4 regions of the Mesobacillus sp. AQ2 genome follow, and region 2 is predicted to be linked to each of the others. Evidence: riboswitches for the same ligand, from Rfam matches in the RefSeq annotation. Region 2 holds a riboswitch; each other region holds the start of a gene.

Region 1 (4,334 bases), 1.7 Mb from region 2:
CCAGATGATTATTGAAAGAGGCTGGCTCGAGCAGCCTCCGATGTTTGTGGATCGGGAAAAGCTCATTAAAGGGGAAGAGTAGCAATGTTCACAGGGAAGCGCCTGATCATAGGCGCTTCTTTTTTTTAGGTTCAACGTGGAAGACACATGTAAAGCAGTTAATAAAAACTTTTCAGCCAGGAAAATGCAAGGAGTGATGACGAAAAGGAATGCTGAAAAAGCTTCATTATAACTGGGTATTCTCGGTCTCTCTTAGTGCATTTCAGGTGGGAAACCTGTAGCCTGAGCGGCCGCTTTTTATTGAATTCTTTTATTAAATTAAGGAAGTAGGTTAATTTATAGAAGGATTATTCCTTATCAGGAAGAATAATACAGTTTAGTAAAGTTTATGAAAAGATGAATTATAACGATGGATAGACAAAGACCACTTTTCTATGGAGATATAATTTACCCCAGTACCAGATGTGTTGTATTGGATGGATGATTACGATTAAGCATTTCGTTATATTGGGTTTATTATCTCCCTTATTTGTGACGCTCGGTTAATCATGGATGTAATTCCGGTCTTTTAAAAGATCTGCAGGATTTTAAAGGAAAATAAACTTGCAAGAAGGATTAAAGCACTCTTATGAAGGTCTTATTGAATAACGAGGGAGTTTAGCTTAAAAGGATATGAAGGCTTTTCATTAGATAAAAAGTGGAATATGGGTGAAATAATGAATAAAATCATTAACTATTACAATCAATTTGATGAGTGGGGAAGATTAGAGCGTGAACCAATTGAATTCCAAGTGAATTGGCATTTTATAAAAAAACATATGCCCCAAAATGGTTACGTCCTTGATAATGGTGCTGGACCCGGCAAGTATTCAATGGAACTTGCAAAAGAAGGTTATAAGGTAACACTCACGGATTTAACCCCACGATTAGTTGAAATCGCAAAAGATAAAGCTAAGGAATTGAAATTAGAAGGGCAATTCGAAGGGTTTTATGCAGCGGATGCCAGAGAGCTTAATATGATTAAAGATGAACAATTCGACGCATCGTTAATGCTTGGTCCTATGTATCATTTACAAAAAGAAGATGAACGTATCCAGGCTGTCGAAGAGTTAAATAGAGTAACCAAAAAAGGCGGACTAGTTTTCGTTGCTTTTATGCCCAGAATTAGGCACATACTTACATCGCTGATAAATCCGATGAATTGGAAGCCGAATGATAATATGGATACCATTAATCGGTTTTCTCAAACAGGTTGCTTTAACCACGCTGATGAGGGACGTTTTACAGGGGCGTATTATTTTAATATTGCAGACATCAATCCTTTTATGGAATCACAAGGATTTGAAACATTGGATTTAATAGGTTCGAATCCAGGAGCGATACTTAACAATGATAGTTGGAGTTATTGGAGAGATAAAGGTGATCAAGAAGTAAGAAAAATTATTGATTTAATAAAAGAAAAAGCTACTGACCCTAGTATTCTTGGGGTTTCAACACACTTACTTTATATTGGCAGGAAGAAGTAACATTTTAGAAAAATGGGGAAAAGAAGATAATTACAATGGAGTTGTAAACGGAGGGAATTCACCCGGCATTTTTGTTGTGAAAAAAACTGATATATCGTGACTATCAGATTTCGTCATACGTTTTAGATTTAGGTTTTATAGGGATTTTGGTCAAAATTGCAAACAATAAAATTAGTTAAAAGGCCATAAGGATCAATTAGTTATTTAGTCGGTTCCAAGGGGGGAAGATTGCCAACGGGATGAATCAGGAAAATTTTTTTTGTTCCCAAAATCGGATAAACCTGATATTATATTAAAAAAATAATACATAATCGCTTAATCCTTTGAGCGGGGGAACCAATTGTTACTTTTTTTAGTAATTGGGGTGAATCCTTAACAGGTAGGGTACTCTCAAAACCCGAACCCGACAGCTAACCTCGTAGGCGTGTTGAGAGGAAAACACTGCATTCATGCACAGTGGTTTTTGCCTCTGTGTATTTTTATTGCCTTTTTCAGGAAAATATTCACAACTTGGAGGTTACCTTTATGAAACTGTCTACCAAAATTATCATAGCCCTTATAGCCGGCGGAATCACTGGGCTGCTGATCAATCTGTTTGCACCCGGCATTTTTCCGCAGCTCGATCAGTTTGTGTTCACACCGCTGGGGAAAATCTTTTTAAACCTTATCAATATGCTCGTAGTGCCAATTGTCTTCTTTTCGATTACACTTGGAACCGCGGGACTTGGCGATCCGAAGAAGCTTGGCAGGATCGGCCTTAAAACCATTTCTTATTTCCTTATGACTACGACTATGGCTCTCATCATCGGCATCTCTCTGAGCTATGTTTTCCAGCCTGGTAATGTCGGTACTTTTGACACCGCCAATGCGGAGTTCCAGTCAAAAGAAGCTCCGCCGGTTTCTGATACGCTGTTAAATATTATCCCTAAAAATCCTATCCAAGCCTTTGCAGAAGGAAACATGCTCCAAATCATCACCTTCTCCGTCTTTGTCGGCTTCGCCCTGACCATGCTTGGCAACAAAACGAAAGGGATACTGAACCTCGTTGAACAGGGGAATGACCTGTTAATGTACTTAGTCAACCTGGTGATGAAGTTTGCACCATATGGTACATTCGGACTGATTGTTTCAGCAGTGGGCAGCCAGGGACTCGATGCCATCAAAGCCATGGGCCTTTACATGTCTGTTGTCCTGCTGGCACTTCTGATTCATTCCATTTTCGTTTACGGATCTTCGGTGGCACTGTTGGCAAAGAAAAGTCCGATTTGGTTCTTTAAAGGGTTTGCCCCGGCGATGGGCGTTGCTTTCAGTACTTCGAGCAGCAATGCTACCCTGCCGCTTTCCATGAGCACCGCACAGAAAAATCTAAAAGTCCCTGAGTCAATCAGCAGTTTCGTTCAACCGCTCGGTGCGACAATCAACATGGATGGTACGGCCATCATGCAAGGGGTAGCGACAATTTTTATCGCACAGGTATTTAACGTGGATCTGACCTTAACCCAACTGATCACCGTTGTCCTGACAGCTGTTCTGGCCAGCATAGGAACAGCGGGTGTTCCGGGAGTAGGGCTGATCATGCTGGCGATGGTCCTCCAATCCGTTAACCTGCCAGTGGAAGGGATCGCCCTGATTATCGGAATTGACCGTTTGCTAGACATGACTCGCACGGCTGTAAACATCACAGGTGATGCTGCCTGTGCCGTGATTGTAGCAGAGACGGAAGGAAAAAGAGAAACTACAAAAGCGTAAAAAAAGGAGCCGGTGAAGATTGTTAGTGGCCCGGTTCAAAACTTAGGATACGGATTTATTTGCAAGCGAATTTTTCATAATTCGCTTGTTTTTTTATTATAAGGAAAAGGCTTGCTAGGTTTTAGCGTGGGAAATAGCAGCAGATATGGCAACATGGTTTCTGAACGATGTTTTGAGTCAAGAACTAGCCACTAACTACCCGCATCATCCTGGATGATTGATAGCTTTTTGGCTTCAACCCCCGAACCTGTCAAAATACCGATGCTATCTTGACAGCTTATCAGCTTCTGCCCCAGAACCTGTCAAAATAACTATGTATTCTTGACAACTTTTCGGCTTCAACCCCCGAACCTGTCAAAATACCGATGCTATCTTGACAGCTTATCAGCTTCTGCCCCAGAACCTGTCAAAATAACTATGTATTCTTGACAACTTTTCGGCTTCAACCCCCGAACCTGTCAAAATAACAATGCTATCTTGACAACTTTTCGGCTTCAACCCCCGAACCTGTCAAAATACCGATGTATTCTTGACAACTTTTCGGCTCCTGCCCTCGGACCTGTCTAAAAAACGATGCTTTCTTGACAGCTTATCGGCTTCAACTCCAGAACCTGTCAAAATACCGATGCTTTCTTGACAGCTTATCGGCTTCAACCCCCGAACCTGTCAAAATACCGATGCTTTCTTGACAACTTTTCGGCTTCTGCCCTCGGACCTGTCCAAAAAACGATGCTTTCTTGACAGCTTATCGGCTTCTGCCCTCGGACCTGTCAAAATACCGATGTTATCTTGACAACTTTTCGGCTTCTAGCCCCGAACCTGTCAAAATAATGATGCTATCTTGACAACTTATCGGCTTCAACCCTCGGACCTGTCAAAATACCGATGCTATCTTGACAGCTTATCGGCTTCAACCGCCGAACCTGTCAAAATAATGACGCTGGATTAACATCTTCAACCAGTAATTTAGAATCATTGATATAGTGATTTAACAAACAAATCTCTTCCATATAGTTGGATACTAAGAGGGATTATTGAATGTTTTATAGAAAGTATTTA
Region 2 (4,334 bases):
GTGGAGCATATCAAATCAGACCTGGGTGCGATTGATATTCTAGTCAACAATGCAGGAATCGCAAAGTTTGGCGGCTTTATGGATTTATCCCCTGAAGAATGGGAAAAGATTGTCCGCGTAAACCTGATGGGAGTTTATAACGTTACAAGAGCGGTTCTGCCAGAAATGATCGAAAGAAAATCCGGAGACATTGTGAATATCTCCTCCACTGCTGGCCAAAAAGGAGCGCCAGTCACTAGTGCTTACTCTGCTTCTAAATTCGCAGTCCTCGGACTGACAGAATCACTGATGCTTGAAGTCAGGAAAAATAATGTGCGCGTAACGGCTTTGACACCAAGTACTGTGGCAACCGACCTCGCTGTCGAAAGCAATCTGATCAGCGGGAACCCTGAAAATGTCATGCAGCCAGAGGATTTAGCAGACCTTCTTGTTGCAGGATTGAAACTGCATCCAAGAGTTCTTGTGAAAACAGCTGGATTATGGTCAACCAATCCTTAAGTCTTGGAAGACCAGTAGCTATGACTAAAAACCACTGATGATAATAGAAATTAAAAAATCGCTTAACGTCATTGTTAAGCGATTTTCATTTATTTTCATTAAAGGTAATAGCGGAAATGCCTCACCCTGTGAGTACATCTTCCCTTGGATACTTAATTCGTGATTCAGTTGCATTTGCAAGAGAAAAAGCCATTGTCAATGGGCCTAGCTTCCCTGCAAACATAACAAATATAATCACTGCTTTCCCAATTGCGGTAAGTGACCCTGTTATTCCCATTGATAATCCTACAGTACCAAATGCCGATATAACTTCAAAAACAACTTGAATGAATGGAGCTTCTTCCGTAATATTCATAATAAAAATCCCCAAACAAATTAAAAAAAGTGCAATTGTCGAGATCGCCAATGAACGCAAAACAATCGTAAGGCTGATTGCCCTTTTTCCGAGCACGGTTTCTTCTTTTCCTTTAAGGAACGTAATGACCGAAAATAATATGACCAAAAACGTTGTTAGTTTTATGCCTCCCCCAGTAGATGCACTTCCTGCACCTATGAACATAAGGATTAAAAATAAGAAGATCGTATCTTCCTGTAAGGCCGATATATCCAGGGAGTTAAATCCCGCAGTTCGCGGTGTTACTGCCTGGAAATAAGAAGCCCACAATTTATCACCTAGTGAATTCAATCCTCCGAGTGTATTGGGGTTATGGTATTCCAGGATAAAAATAATGAACATTGCCACGAGGTTAATAATGAATGTACCGATGATCATCATCTTGGAGTGGAGGCTCAATTTACGGAAGCGCTTTTTCCTCCACATGTCAGCTAAAACCGTAAATCCGATTCCCCCAATGATAAATAGCAATGTAATCACAATATTGATGATTGGATCCCCCACGAATCCCATCAAACTGTCGGACCATAATGCAAAACCGGCATTGTTAAACGCTGAAATGGAATGAAAAAAACTATAATAAAGCCCTTTACCCCAACCAAATTGGGGCACCCAGCGGATAGCCAGCAGGAGCATGGCAATTGCTTCAATCGTTAAGGAAAAGATGAACAAATTCCTGACTAACAAGATAACCCCGCCGATAGATGTTTGATTTAATGCCTGCTGCACGACGATCCGCTGTTTGATTCCAATTTTCTTCCCTAACACCATATAGATAAGGATTGCAAAAGACATGATTCCCAGTCCTCCCAATTGAATCAGGGAGACAATCACTATTTCACCAAATAGAGTAAAGGCTGATTCTGTATCAACGACAGCCAGACCTGTAACTGTCATAGCTGATGTAGCTGTGAACAAAGCATTCAGCCAGGTAATTGAGTCCTCCGTTGCAAAAGGCAATTTCAACAAAATCGTGCCTATGAAGATAAACACAGCAAAGACCAAAACAAGTAGCTGAGAAGGATTCAGGTTAATGACGCGGTGTTTCACCTATACCCCCTCTTTCTCGAAACGGTTAATATCAGAGTTGCGGCCCATCACAATCAGTACATCTCCCATAGAAATGACCTCTTCTGCAGGAGGGGAAACAATGATTTCTTGCCCTCTTAGAATGCCTACAATATTGCATCCATATCTCGCCCTTATATCCAGGTCCGTTAATGACTTATTATGTATTTTTTTCGTAGCAACAATCTCAACCATACTATACTTTTCCGACAACTCAATGTAATCAATGATCTTATCAGAGAATATATGGTTCGCAATCCTTTTAGCCATATCACGCTCCGGATGGATCACCCGGTCTGCACCGACTTTTTCAAGAACTTTTGCATGATTATCATTATGTGCTTTGGCCCAGACCTTGGGTACACCCATTTCCTTTAAAATCAGGCATGTCAAAACACTTGATTCAATATTCCCTCCAAAAGAAACAAAAACATGATCAATATTTTTTATCCCGACTTGTTTAAGCCCTTCTTCATCAATACCGTTGAATTGTACGGCATGGGTAACATATTGAGAATACTGATCGACTTTATCCTGATCAATGTCAATTGCTAAAACCTCTGCACCTAATTCATAGAACTCTTTTACAAGGCTTCCTCCAAAACGGCCCAAGCCCAAAACAGCATATTGCTTTTTCACTGCTCCTACACATCCCTTCTATTTAAAAATAAAAAAGACCATTCTATACTAAAGAATGGCCAATGGCGTTCATCAACCCTTCTCTCTATAGCACCTGCGGAGTTAGCTGTCGGATTAGGGACTGAGAGTATCCCTTCCTAGCTTTAATATGCTAAGATTCACCCCAAGATAAACAATGTTTATCAGAAATTGGTTCCCCCGCTCAAAGATTCGGCAAAAAGGTCTATATGGGAATAATATAATAAGCTACGCCTTTCTTTTTCCTTTGTCAAACATTTCTTGGTCATAGTTTACGTTTACTGCTTTGAACAAAGTCTACCTTACGGAGTCTTGTGAGACACTGGAGGCTTACCTTAACCTAAAAAAAATCCCAACGAGGAAACTTATTTAAACTCCTCTTTTAACATAGCAAATAGAAAATGATCTCTCCATTGTCCTTTTACCTTCAAGTTTTTAATAAAATGACCTTCCTGCCGGAAACCTATTCTCCTTAAAAGATTGACTGAACCAGCATTTTCTGCATCACATACTGCATATATCCTATGGATATCCATAGTATTAAACCCTAAATATAATAATCCGTTAACAATTTCAATTCCGTATCCTTGTTTCCAGTAGTTTGAGTTAATAAAATATCCGATTTCCGCTGTTATAAAGTCTTGATCTCTTACCATAAACAAAGCATTACCGATGACTTTTTTAGTATTTTTTATTACAACCGCTAAAACATAGATTTGTCGGTTTTCTTCGTTTTGAAAAGCAATCTGCTTTTTAAGGCTATGTAATGTTTGTTCTCTGCTATTAGGACTCCAAGTTAAATATTTAACCACTTTTTTATCTGACTTAAATTCATGAATATCTTCATAATCCTCTTCACTAAGTTCCCTCAGGATAAGCCTGTTTGTTTCCATTGGTTGAATTTTAGCCATTCATATACGACCTCCACCCAGAAAATTCATAGAAGTACTCACCTTTAATTCTATAAAAGATGCCTCCATCACACACCTTGATTAATATAATGAAGGCGGACTATCAGCCATCGTATTAGCCAGAATTAAATAAAGCAGTACATTAGCGCCAGGCAATAAAATGAAAATTAGTCTTACTGAAAAAGAAGAAACTCCAAAATACTCAGCAATGCCCCCACAGACGCCACTTATCGACTTATCTTTTGAAGACTTTCTTAACTTTTTATTCATTTAAATCATCCTCTTATCGAAACTAAAATGAATACTGCTTTTTAGTCAGCTTTCTTTTGATTATCTCTTATTTCTAACAGGGTGAAATGAATATTATTGAGGGAAACCAAAATTATTCCTAACATAGCAAAGGTTACGATTTCCTTTGTGATGAAGGAAATAACACCAAGAATGAATAAATACAGCGTATATTGCCAATTCTTCATATTCAAACAACCACCCATCTAGGATTTATGAGTTACCCATTACTTAATGTCTCAACTTTTTAGTTGTTAATTTTACGCTTCTCACAAAAAGTGCGAAAAATAAAATCATGTAAATGATAAACATGATTGCAAAAAAGAGACTGAATAAACTTGGAATCACTGTTTTCATAACGTTCGCATCTTGCGTAAACACAAAAACTGATAAGCCGCTGATGGCCAGTAAATTTCCCACTGCCATTAGAAGAACCAATCCTCGTGAATGTTTGTAGTGCGACTCACGTAAGGTTTTTATTTTCTTATACAGATGCAGTGCAAAAATTATAAAAGCCA
Region 3 (4,334 bases), 1.7 Mb from region 2:
CAATTTTTGCGGATTGAGAAAGGCCAGGGAGTTGTCCAAATGGGCAAAAGCAGAGATAACCTGACCTTCCAAACCAATGTCGCCGATGATTCCGCCATCATGATTCCCGCAGGAACATGGCATAACGTGACCAACACAGGCAATACTCCACTCAAGTTATACTCCATTTATGCTCCGCCAAACCATCCATTTGGTACAGTGCATGTGACCCATGCAGATGCAATGGAAAGACCAGTAGCGAGCAATGGAGTTCCAGAGGTTTTTGGAAAGACCCCGGACGAATGGGTAAAACACACCGAGTTTTTAGTGCAAGAAGGACTGGAGGACGTGAAAAGAGGAATCAACGCTACACACATCCTGCAGGAATTCATTCTAATGGGTGTGCTTGTCGGAAAAGGATACACACCAGAAAAAGCATATGAGACAGTAGAAGAATGGGAACGCACAGGAAAGTCCCAACTTCTTCAGCAGAGCAAGAATATGTAGGTTTGGATGGGACACGAGACGTTCTCGTGTCCCTTAATATTTTACGTGACTTGATCTCCCGATTAAGGATTCAGACAAGTTTGCGGTGTTTTGAGGAAATGTTGTCAGAATAAGCCCGTGATTTAGACAGGTTTGAGGGTGGAAGGGGAAAAGCTGTCAAGAAAAGCGCGTGATTTAGACAGGTTTGAGGGTGGAAGGGGAAAAGCTGTCAAAAAACTCCCGTGATTTAGACAGGTTTGATGCTGAAGGCGGAAAAGCTGTCAAAATAAGCCCGTGATTTAGACAGGTTTGAGGGTGGAGGAGGAAAAGCTGTCAAAAAAAGCGCGTGATTTAGACAGGTTTGGGGTGCTAAGGGGAAAAGCTGTCAAAAAACGCCCGTGATTTAGACAGGTTTGATGCTGAAGGCGGAAAAGCTGTCAAGAAAAGCTCGTGATTTAGACAGGTTTGATGGTGAAAGGGGAAAAGCTGTCAAGAAAAGCGCGTGATTTAGACAGGTTTGGGGTGCTAAGAGGAAAAGCTGTCAAAAAAAGCGCGTGATTTAGACAGGTTTGGGGTGCTAAGAGGAAAAGCTGTCAAAAAAAGCTCTGGATTTAGACAGGTTTGATGCTGAAGGCGGAAAAGCTGTCAAAAAAAGCGCGTGATTTAGACAGGTTTGAAGGTGGAAGGGTAAAAGCTGTCAAAAAAAGCTCTGGATTTAGACAGGTTTGGGGTGCTAAGAGTAATAGCTGTCAAAAATAGTCCTGGGATTAATCAGGGCTAAGGGTATTAAGAAAGAAGCTAGAAAAAGTGGAGCAATGAGAAGTACAAAAATGGACAAAACGATTATGAACATAGAAAAAACCACTCTAAAGTGGTTTTTTAATCCCGCATGGCTCCTGCTTCCCGGGAGGTCATCGCTCCCTGGCCTGCCTGTACATCTTTTTGGATTTGCTGTTTTACTTGCTGTGCATCTGTGCCTGCAAATCCGGCAGTTGCAGCATTGCCGCTTTTTGCTTTTTGTTGATTCTGTTGCATATTATGGATTCCTCCTCAGTTATCGTTTTATCAGCATTAGTATTTACTAAAGTAGTATCAATATGTGCTCGTATCTTGCCTAAGTTAGACGGAAGAACTGTCCTATCGCCTCCAATCTGGGCTAAACTGTAAAATGGGCATTGACACCAAAATGATATAGGAGTAATTTATATGTATTCATTTTAATAACAAACCTTTTTGCTGAATCCTATGAGCGGGGGAACCATTTTTGGATAAATTGATTTTATCTTGGGGTGAATTTTAGCGTGTGCAGCTAAAAGGGGATGCTCTCAATCCCTAATCCGACAGCTAACTCCGTAAGCGCGGTTGGGAGAAGGGTCTTATGGCCATTCTTTATTTGGGATGGTTTTTTTGTGGTTTTTTAAGGGATGGGGATTCTATCCCGTATAAGTTGAAAAGTAAAGAAGGGGTATCTTTGGTCAATATTTTGAGAAGGAATCGCTTAAAGCCGGCTCAGATCATTGTTTTGTTTTATGTTTTCGCTGTTTTGATCTCGGCTGCGTTACTTAGCTTGCCAATCGCGTTGAAGCCGGGGGTGAGCTGGACATTCATTGATGTCTTGTTTACAGCAGTGAGTGCGGTGAGTGTAACCGGTCTTGCTGTCGTGTCTACGCCGGATACCTTCAGCACAACCGGCATTTTTATCCTAATGTTCATCCTCCAGTTTGGTGGAATCGGAATCATGACGCTCGGTACATTTTTTTGGCTGGTGCTGCGAAAAAAAATCGGCCTTAAAGACCGGCAGTTAATCATGACGGACCAGAACCAATCCCAAATGTCGGGCCTGGTCAAACTGATGAGGCAGATTTTGATTATCATCCTGTTGATTGAAGCACTGGGAGCGTTGATTTTAGGGACTTATTTTCTAGGGTATTTTCCGACATGGGAGGAAGCGTATCTTCAGGGAGCGTTTGCGGCTGTCAGTGCAACGACCAATGCGGGATTTGATATTACGGGAAGCTCGATGATTCCGTTTGCGAATGATTACTTTGTGCAGACTGTGAACATTATTCTGCTGACCCTGGGTGCGATTGGATTCCCTGTCTTGGTCGAATTGAAGGAATTTTTCCTGAATCGCAAAAAACACAATCGAACCCATTTTTCTTTGTATACCAAGGTGACTTCCTTGACCTTTTTTGCACTGATGTTCTTCGGTGCATTCGCCATCTTGCTGTTTGAGTATAATCACTTTTTTAAAGATTATAATTGGCATGAATCCTTCTTCTTTGCCTGGTTTCAATCGTCATCCACCAGGAATGGCGGCCTTGCTACGATGAATGTCAGTGATTTTTCTGACCCGACATTGCTGCTTCTTTGCTTCTTAATGTTCATCGGGGCTTCGCCAAGCTCGGTGGGCGGGGGAATACGGACGACGACTTTCGCTGTAATATTATTGGTCATTATCAACTTTGCAAAAGGGCATAACTCGATCAAGGTATTTGGCCGTGAATTGCATGAAGAAGATATCCGGAAATCAGTGGTCGTAAGCTTTTTGGCGATCATCCTCTGTTTTGCTGCGGTGGTCATTTTGAATGCAACAGAGAAGTTCTCGATGATGGAAATCATGTTCGAGGTCAGTTCTGCTTTCGGAACAACTGGCTTGTCAATGGGGATAACACCTGATCTGAGTTACGCAGGGAAGGTCGTCATCATTGCCATGATGTTTATCGGAAGAATCGGGATCCTGTCCTTCATTTTCTTGTTTAACCGTGGAAAAGCAGAGCCTAAATGCCATTATCCGAAAGAAAGATTGATTGTGGGGTAAAAGTAAAAAAACGCTGTTGAGCCTCAACAGCGTTTTTTTTGATATTATAAAGAAATCTTCATGAATTTGCTGACATCCTTAAATCCCATTTTCTCATATAACTTTATTGCTTTTTCATTGTGTGAATAGACGTTCAGCCTTACATCGCTATATCCGTTTTTACGAAACTCCTTAAACGCTTCTTCCATCAATAATTTGGAATAGCCTTTGCCTCTGTAGGGCGCTTTTACATATAAATCATTGATCCAGCCGATTTCATCCCCCGTTAAGTAATCGAATGCTTTATCAATTTGAACCCAGCCAATAAGTGTGTCGGCATCCATCAAGCAAACAAAATAAGCATTATATTTCGCAGAATGCTCATATGCTTCAATCATTTTTTGCTGATTATCTTCTGAATCGTGATTTGTTGCTTCTTTACGGTTGACTCCAGCATATTCATAGATTTCGTGCAGCTCCATTTCGTCAGCGATTTTAAAGCTCAGCGCCATGCGTTCACCCTCTCAAAATGACTATAGATTTTAGCCTTATTATATACGACAATTGTTCACGAAGTCCTTCTTGGTGAAACCCTGCTAATTGGTTAATGCCATCATTATCTGCAGTTTGACCATGAAAAGGGTGCTCAAGACTGTATTTTTAAAAAATGTCGTTCTATTTCAGTATAGAATCTGTTTACATCCTTGTTTGAAAGGCATTAGCGTTCCTATTTGGACCTGCTTGCCATGTTTTTGGCGAAAAAATAATTTTATTGGCGATGTTCACAACTTTTTTGGCGACTTGGAAATTTTCTTTGATTTTTACCAGTTCGGCTGTGCATAGGTGCATCCAATTTTTCTTGGAACAACCAGCATATTAAAGTCAGCCTCGGCGGTGCAATAACCGTTGAGTGCAGGATTTTTGTTGACAATGAATTGATTTATCCTGAGCATGAGATCCACTAAAATACAGAAAGGAGCTTAACTTAGTTGAGCTCCTTTGAAATATTAAATTTTCTTTTGCTCTTTTTTTCTCTGGTAAAAATAGATGGCGATTAACACAGCTGATG
Region 4 (4,334 bases), 1.8 Mb from region 2:
AATCGTGAAAATGGAAGTTCCGGGTTCAAATGGCACTGAATACTTCCTGTTTGAAAACATGCAACAGGATGGTTTTAACAAAGGTATGATCCGTCAGGGTGAAAACGCCCATGGTCTAGTTGCATGGCATGTGGATGAAAATGTCATTAACTTATACCAGACAGCTGGGTTCCGTCCGAATAATGTTGAAAACTGGATGAACAAGCGCTTCCAGTACAACCAGTCACAGACGGCAAGCAATGGCGATGTGGTAACGCACTATGGATTATCCGTCCTTCAGGCAGATGGTTTGTATAACCTTGAGAAGAACATGAATCGCGGCGATGCTGGTGACTTCTTCAAGACTGGCAGCAAGATCACTCCTGTTTCTGGAAATGTACACTCTGGTTCTTACTACTTCTGGAAAGGCTTAAGTGATACACCTGCTGATTCTGGAATCCACGTGACGAACATCAAGGAAAACAAAGATGGATCAATCACGGCTAAATTTTTCTATAACTTTAATTCAAGCGTGAAATAAGGCTGAAAAAACCTGAGCAAGGAGTGATCCCTGCTCAGGTTTTTTTAATGACCGGTACAAAAATATTCAGATGTCCTGGAAGAACTTTTGCACTGAATGGAAGCGGCTCGCCTTCTTCTCCGTCGATGTTGACCACATGAGGTTTGTTGGAGGATACATTCAGATAGGAGGTGCGTATATATTCGACCTCCTTGCTTTCTTCCAATTCTCCTCTCAAAAGTGAAGGGATTAGGGTTGCAATTTTTGGGATGGATAACTTTTTTATGATAAAAGTGTGGAATTTACCATCATTCACGTCTGCCTCAGGGGCAAGTGCCTCAAATCCGCCAACAGAATTTGTGAGGGCAGTAAGCAAAAGGAAAGTCTCGCCTTCCCATTTCCCTCCTTCGTGTTCAACACTAATTTTAATAGCTTCGCCATTCAGGAAGGATTTTGTACCTTCCATAAAATAAGCCAGTGGGCCAAGTTTGGTTTTTTGCTCGGCGCTTACGTTGTAAGATGCTTCTGCGATCGCCCCAACTGCAAGAACATTGGCAAAATAAGACTCATTGACCTTTCCGACATCAACAGGACGAAGATATTGCTCTTCTAAAATAGAGATGGCCTCATAAGGTTCCAGCGGAATATTGAGTGCCCTGGCAAAATCATTGACTGTCCCAAGCGGTATTATGCCGAGAGCGGGCCGGTGTGCCTGTTCGGCCAGTCCATTGATGGCCTCATTGATGGTTCCGTCACCGCCCATAGCGATGACCGCATCATATAAAGCAACGCATGCTTCGGTGGCAAATGCAGCGGCATCTCCCTCTTTTTCCGTTCTTCTGATCTCTATGTCCTCATAATTGTTTCGCAATGTTTCTTCAATTTTTTCTGCATAATCATTCGCTTTTTCTTTACCTGAAGAAGGATTCACTATAACCATCGCTTTCATCCGCAACAACCTCCAAACTGTTTTGACTTATTATTTACCTTTAATTCCCCGGCTATAAACCGCGTACAGGTGTGGAGAAAGGTGTTAATGAGTTAACAGAAGTGTAAAACAAAGAAAAACAGCGATTCAGTGAGAAAGTCCTTGATTTCATGTCATTATTGGGAAGAAATGAATAAAATAAGTCATTTTTGCGTTCCTTTTCATGTTTACAACCGAAATCCGGAGGAGTATGATTACAACAGTTTCAGATTTCTGGAACAAAAAACTGAATGAGTTTCATATTTCTAAATCGCTGAATCCGGCAGGAGCGGGGGAACCAATATTGTGGATGCGTCCACTTGGGGTGAAGCCTTTTCAAAAGGCAGGGCTATTCTGAGTCCTAATCCGACAGCTAACTTCGCAAGCGTTACAGAAGAGGAAGATGAAGCTTGTGTGACGACTATTCAAAAGTCCACAAGGCTGAAATCTTTTAGCCTCCGGGGGCTTTTTTGTTTTGCGTGATTTTAGATATGCCGGCTATATCTTGAACCAGTTAAACATAACTCCCTGCCAGGAAATATTAGACGCGTAATTCCTCATACTAAGGAAAGAAGGAAAACACCATGCGTAGGAGATTGTTTATTGAGCTGGACCCTCCAAAGATACTCGTCTTAGGTTTTGGGACGATTATCCTGCTGGGGGCATTGCTGCTGTCACTGCCCTCTGCTACAACTGATGGTAAGGGGCTTCCGCTGCTTGATGCATTTTTCACTGCAACATCGGCTACATGTGTGACAGGGCTGGTTGTCGTGGATACCGGTGACACCTTTACTGCCTTTGGAGAAGTGGTCATCCTGTCGATGATCCAGGTCGGCGGTTTAGGATTTATGAGCTTTGCTACATTGCTCGCATTCATCTTGGGGAAAAGAATCTCATTAAAAGAAAGATTGATCATCCAGGAGTCTTTCAACAACGAGAACGTTGAAGGAGTCGTAAGGCTTGTAAAAAGAATCCTGATTTTCACAGCAACTGCCGAGATTGTCGGCGGAATCCTGTTATCATTCAGGTTTTCGCAGGATATGGCTGCGGGAAAAGCTATTTATTTCGGCTTCTTCCACGCAGTGTCAAACTTTAATAATGCCGGATTTGACTTGATGGGAGGTTTCAGGGGCCTTACTGCCTATGCTGAAGACCCGATCGTCAATCTTACGGTGACGTCACTGATCAGCCTGGGAGGCATCGGGTTCATTGTAATGAATGAACTATTCGAGTATCGAAGCACTCGCCGCTTGTCCCTGCATTCGAAAATGGCACTATCTGTTTCAAGTATTCTGGTAGTTGGCGGGGCTCTCCTGATTTTTATCCTGGAGTATAATAACCCTGCTACCCTGAAGCCTTTATCAGCGGCTGGTAAAATTTTCGGGGCATTTTATCAGGCTGTCACTCCAAGGACTGCGGGTTCAAATACCTTAAGCATTCCTGATTTAAAACAATCAACCTTGTTTTTGATCATCTTCCTGATGTTTATTGGCGCTTCTCCCGGATCAACAGGAGGGGGGATCAAGACTACCACATTTGCCGTCTTGATCGGTGCTGTCAAATCGCAAATCCGCGGCAGGGAAGATGTGACCTTCTTTGGAAGGAGGATGGATTTCTCCATCGTTTCCAAGTCTTTGACGGTTACACTTATTGCTATTTTCTTAGTGATATCCATGACGATGGTGTTAACTATCACAGAACCGGGAAAAGATTTTCTTATGATTTTTTTTGAAGTGGTGTCAGCCTTTTCGACTGTAGGACTTTCAATGGGCTTGACCCCTGAGCTGTCCTCATTCGGGAAAATTTTAATACTTATTACGATGTTTGCGGGCCGGGTTGGTCCATTGACACTTGCTTATGCAGTGGCAAAAAAAAGAAAAGAGGATCACTATCGATATCCAGCTGGAAAAGTGATGATTGGGTAGGAGGAGTATATTATGGCAAAGCAATACGCAGTAATCGGGATGGGGCGTTTTGGGTCCAGTGTAGCGACAACACTGTATTATGAAGGAAATGAAGTGCTGGCGATTGATAAGAGCGAGCAGCATATTGAGGAATATAAAGAGTTTGTTACACATGCGGTAATCGGAGACTCAACTGATGAGCAAACCTTGAAGGCTGTGGGGATCAGGAACTTCGAGACGGTCATCGTGGCAATTGGCGATGATATCCAGGCAAGTATCCTTACCGTTCTGATTTTAAAAGAAATGGGCGTTTCCAATGTCGTGGCCAAAGCGCTCAACAAACACCATGCACAAGTATTATTCAAGGTTGGCGCTGACAAAGTCATCTTCCCTGAACGGGACATGGGGGAACGTGTTGCCCATCAACTGATGGCGTCCCCGAATGTATTGAATTTCATCGAGCTTTCAGATGATTACAGTATTGAGGAAATCAAGCTGCCAATGAGCATGGCAGGCAAAAACCTGATTGAAATCAATCTCCGTGCAAAATACAATATTACCGTAATCGGCGTCAAAACAGCAAATAAGGTCGATATTTCTCCAGATCCTGAAAAGACACTTCGAGCAGAAGATATTCTGATCGTCCTGGGAGAAAATGGCGACTTGCATAAATTCGCGAAAATTAAATAATGACAGTATGAGGCAGGCTGGGAAGAAGACAGCCTGCTTTTTTATTCGTTCACTATTTTGAAAATTTACAAAAAATAGACTTTCTGTTCTGGCATTAATAAAAATAGACGGTGGCCGATGAAATAAATATAAATTTACTTGAAAAGGGAGCAGGACATCAAGATGAAACGAATTATGTATATATTTTTTATCGCAGTTTTACTCGCAGGGGGACTTGCTGGCTGCGCCAACACAGAGTTGAAGGCGAAGGAAAGGGTTAAAATTGGCATCATGT

Evidence for each region. A riboswitch is a leader RNA that binds a small molecule or an ion and turns the genes downstream of it on or off. The one in region 2 is predicted to bind cyclic di-AMP.
Region 1: linked by a shared signal. The riboswitch ahead of QNH36_RS02660 (dicarboxylate/amino acid:cation symporter) and the one ahead of QNH36_RS10900 (potassium channel family protein) in region 2 are both predicted to bind cyclic di-AMP.
Region 3: linked by a shared signal. The riboswitch ahead of QNH36_RS02555 (TrkH family potassium uptake protein) and the one ahead of QNH36_RS10900 (potassium channel family protein) in region 2 are both predicted to bind cyclic di-AMP.
Region 4: linked by a shared signal. The riboswitch ahead of QNH36_RS20215 (TrkH family potassium uptake protein) and the one ahead of QNH36_RS10900 (potassium channel family protein) in region 2 are both predicted to bind cyclic di-AMP.

What each region holds. Positions count from the first base shown of each region.
Region 1 is NZ_CP126080.1:522,027-526,360, forward strand. It holds gene QNH36_RS02650 (DUF3231 family protein) at 1-82, shown strand, start outside; gene QNH36_RS02655 (class I SAM-dependent methyltransferase) at 717-1,526, shown strand; cyclic di-AMP (ydaO/yuaA leader) riboswitch at 1,829-1,965, shown strand; gene QNH36_RS02660 (dicarboxylate/amino acid:cation symporter) at 2,052-3,275, shown strand.
Region 2 is NZ_CP126080.1:2,172,505-2,176,838, reverse strand. It holds gene QNH36_RS10910 (3-ketoacyl-ACP reductase) at 1-498, shown strand, start outside; gene QNH36_RS10905 (TrkH family potassium uptake protein) at 620-1,942, opposite strand; gene QNH36_RS10900 (potassium channel family protein) at 1,943-2,599, opposite strand; cyclic di-AMP (ydaO/yuaA leader) riboswitch at 2,676-2,825, opposite strand; gene QNH36_RS10895 (GNAT family N-acetyltransferase) at 2,983-3,528, opposite strand; gene QNH36_RS10890 (PspC domain-containing protein) at 3,610-3,798, opposite strand; gene QNH36_RS10885 (hypothetical protein) at 3,840-4,004, opposite strand.
Region 3 is NZ_CP126080.1:500,308-504,641, forward strand. It holds gene QNH36_RS02545 (cupin domain-containing protein) at 1-486, shown strand, start outside; gene QNH36_RS02550 (hypothetical protein) at 1,345-1,500, opposite strand; cyclic di-AMP (ydaO/yuaA leader) riboswitch at 1,690-1,839, shown strand; gene QNH36_RS02555 (TrkH family potassium uptake protein) at 1,937-3,286, shown strand; gene QNH36_RS02560 (GNAT family N-acetyltransferase) at 3,331-3,777, opposite strand; gene QNH36_RS02565 (DUF1129 family protein) at 4,273-4,334, opposite strand, start outside.
Region 4 is NZ_CP126080.1:4,015,474-4,019,807, reverse strand. It holds gene QNH36_RS20225 (M6 family metalloprotease domain-containing protein) at 1-520, shown strand, start outside; gene QNH36_RS20220 (diacylglycerol/lipid kinase family protein) at 555-1,448, opposite strand; cyclic di-AMP (ydaO/yuaA leader) riboswitch at 1,729-1,870, shown strand; gene QNH36_RS20215 (TrkH family potassium uptake protein) at 2,051-3,391, shown strand; gene QNH36_RS20210 (potassium channel family protein) at 3,404-4,060, shown strand; gene QNH36_RS20205 (BMP family lipoprotein) at 4,223-4,334, shown strand, end outside.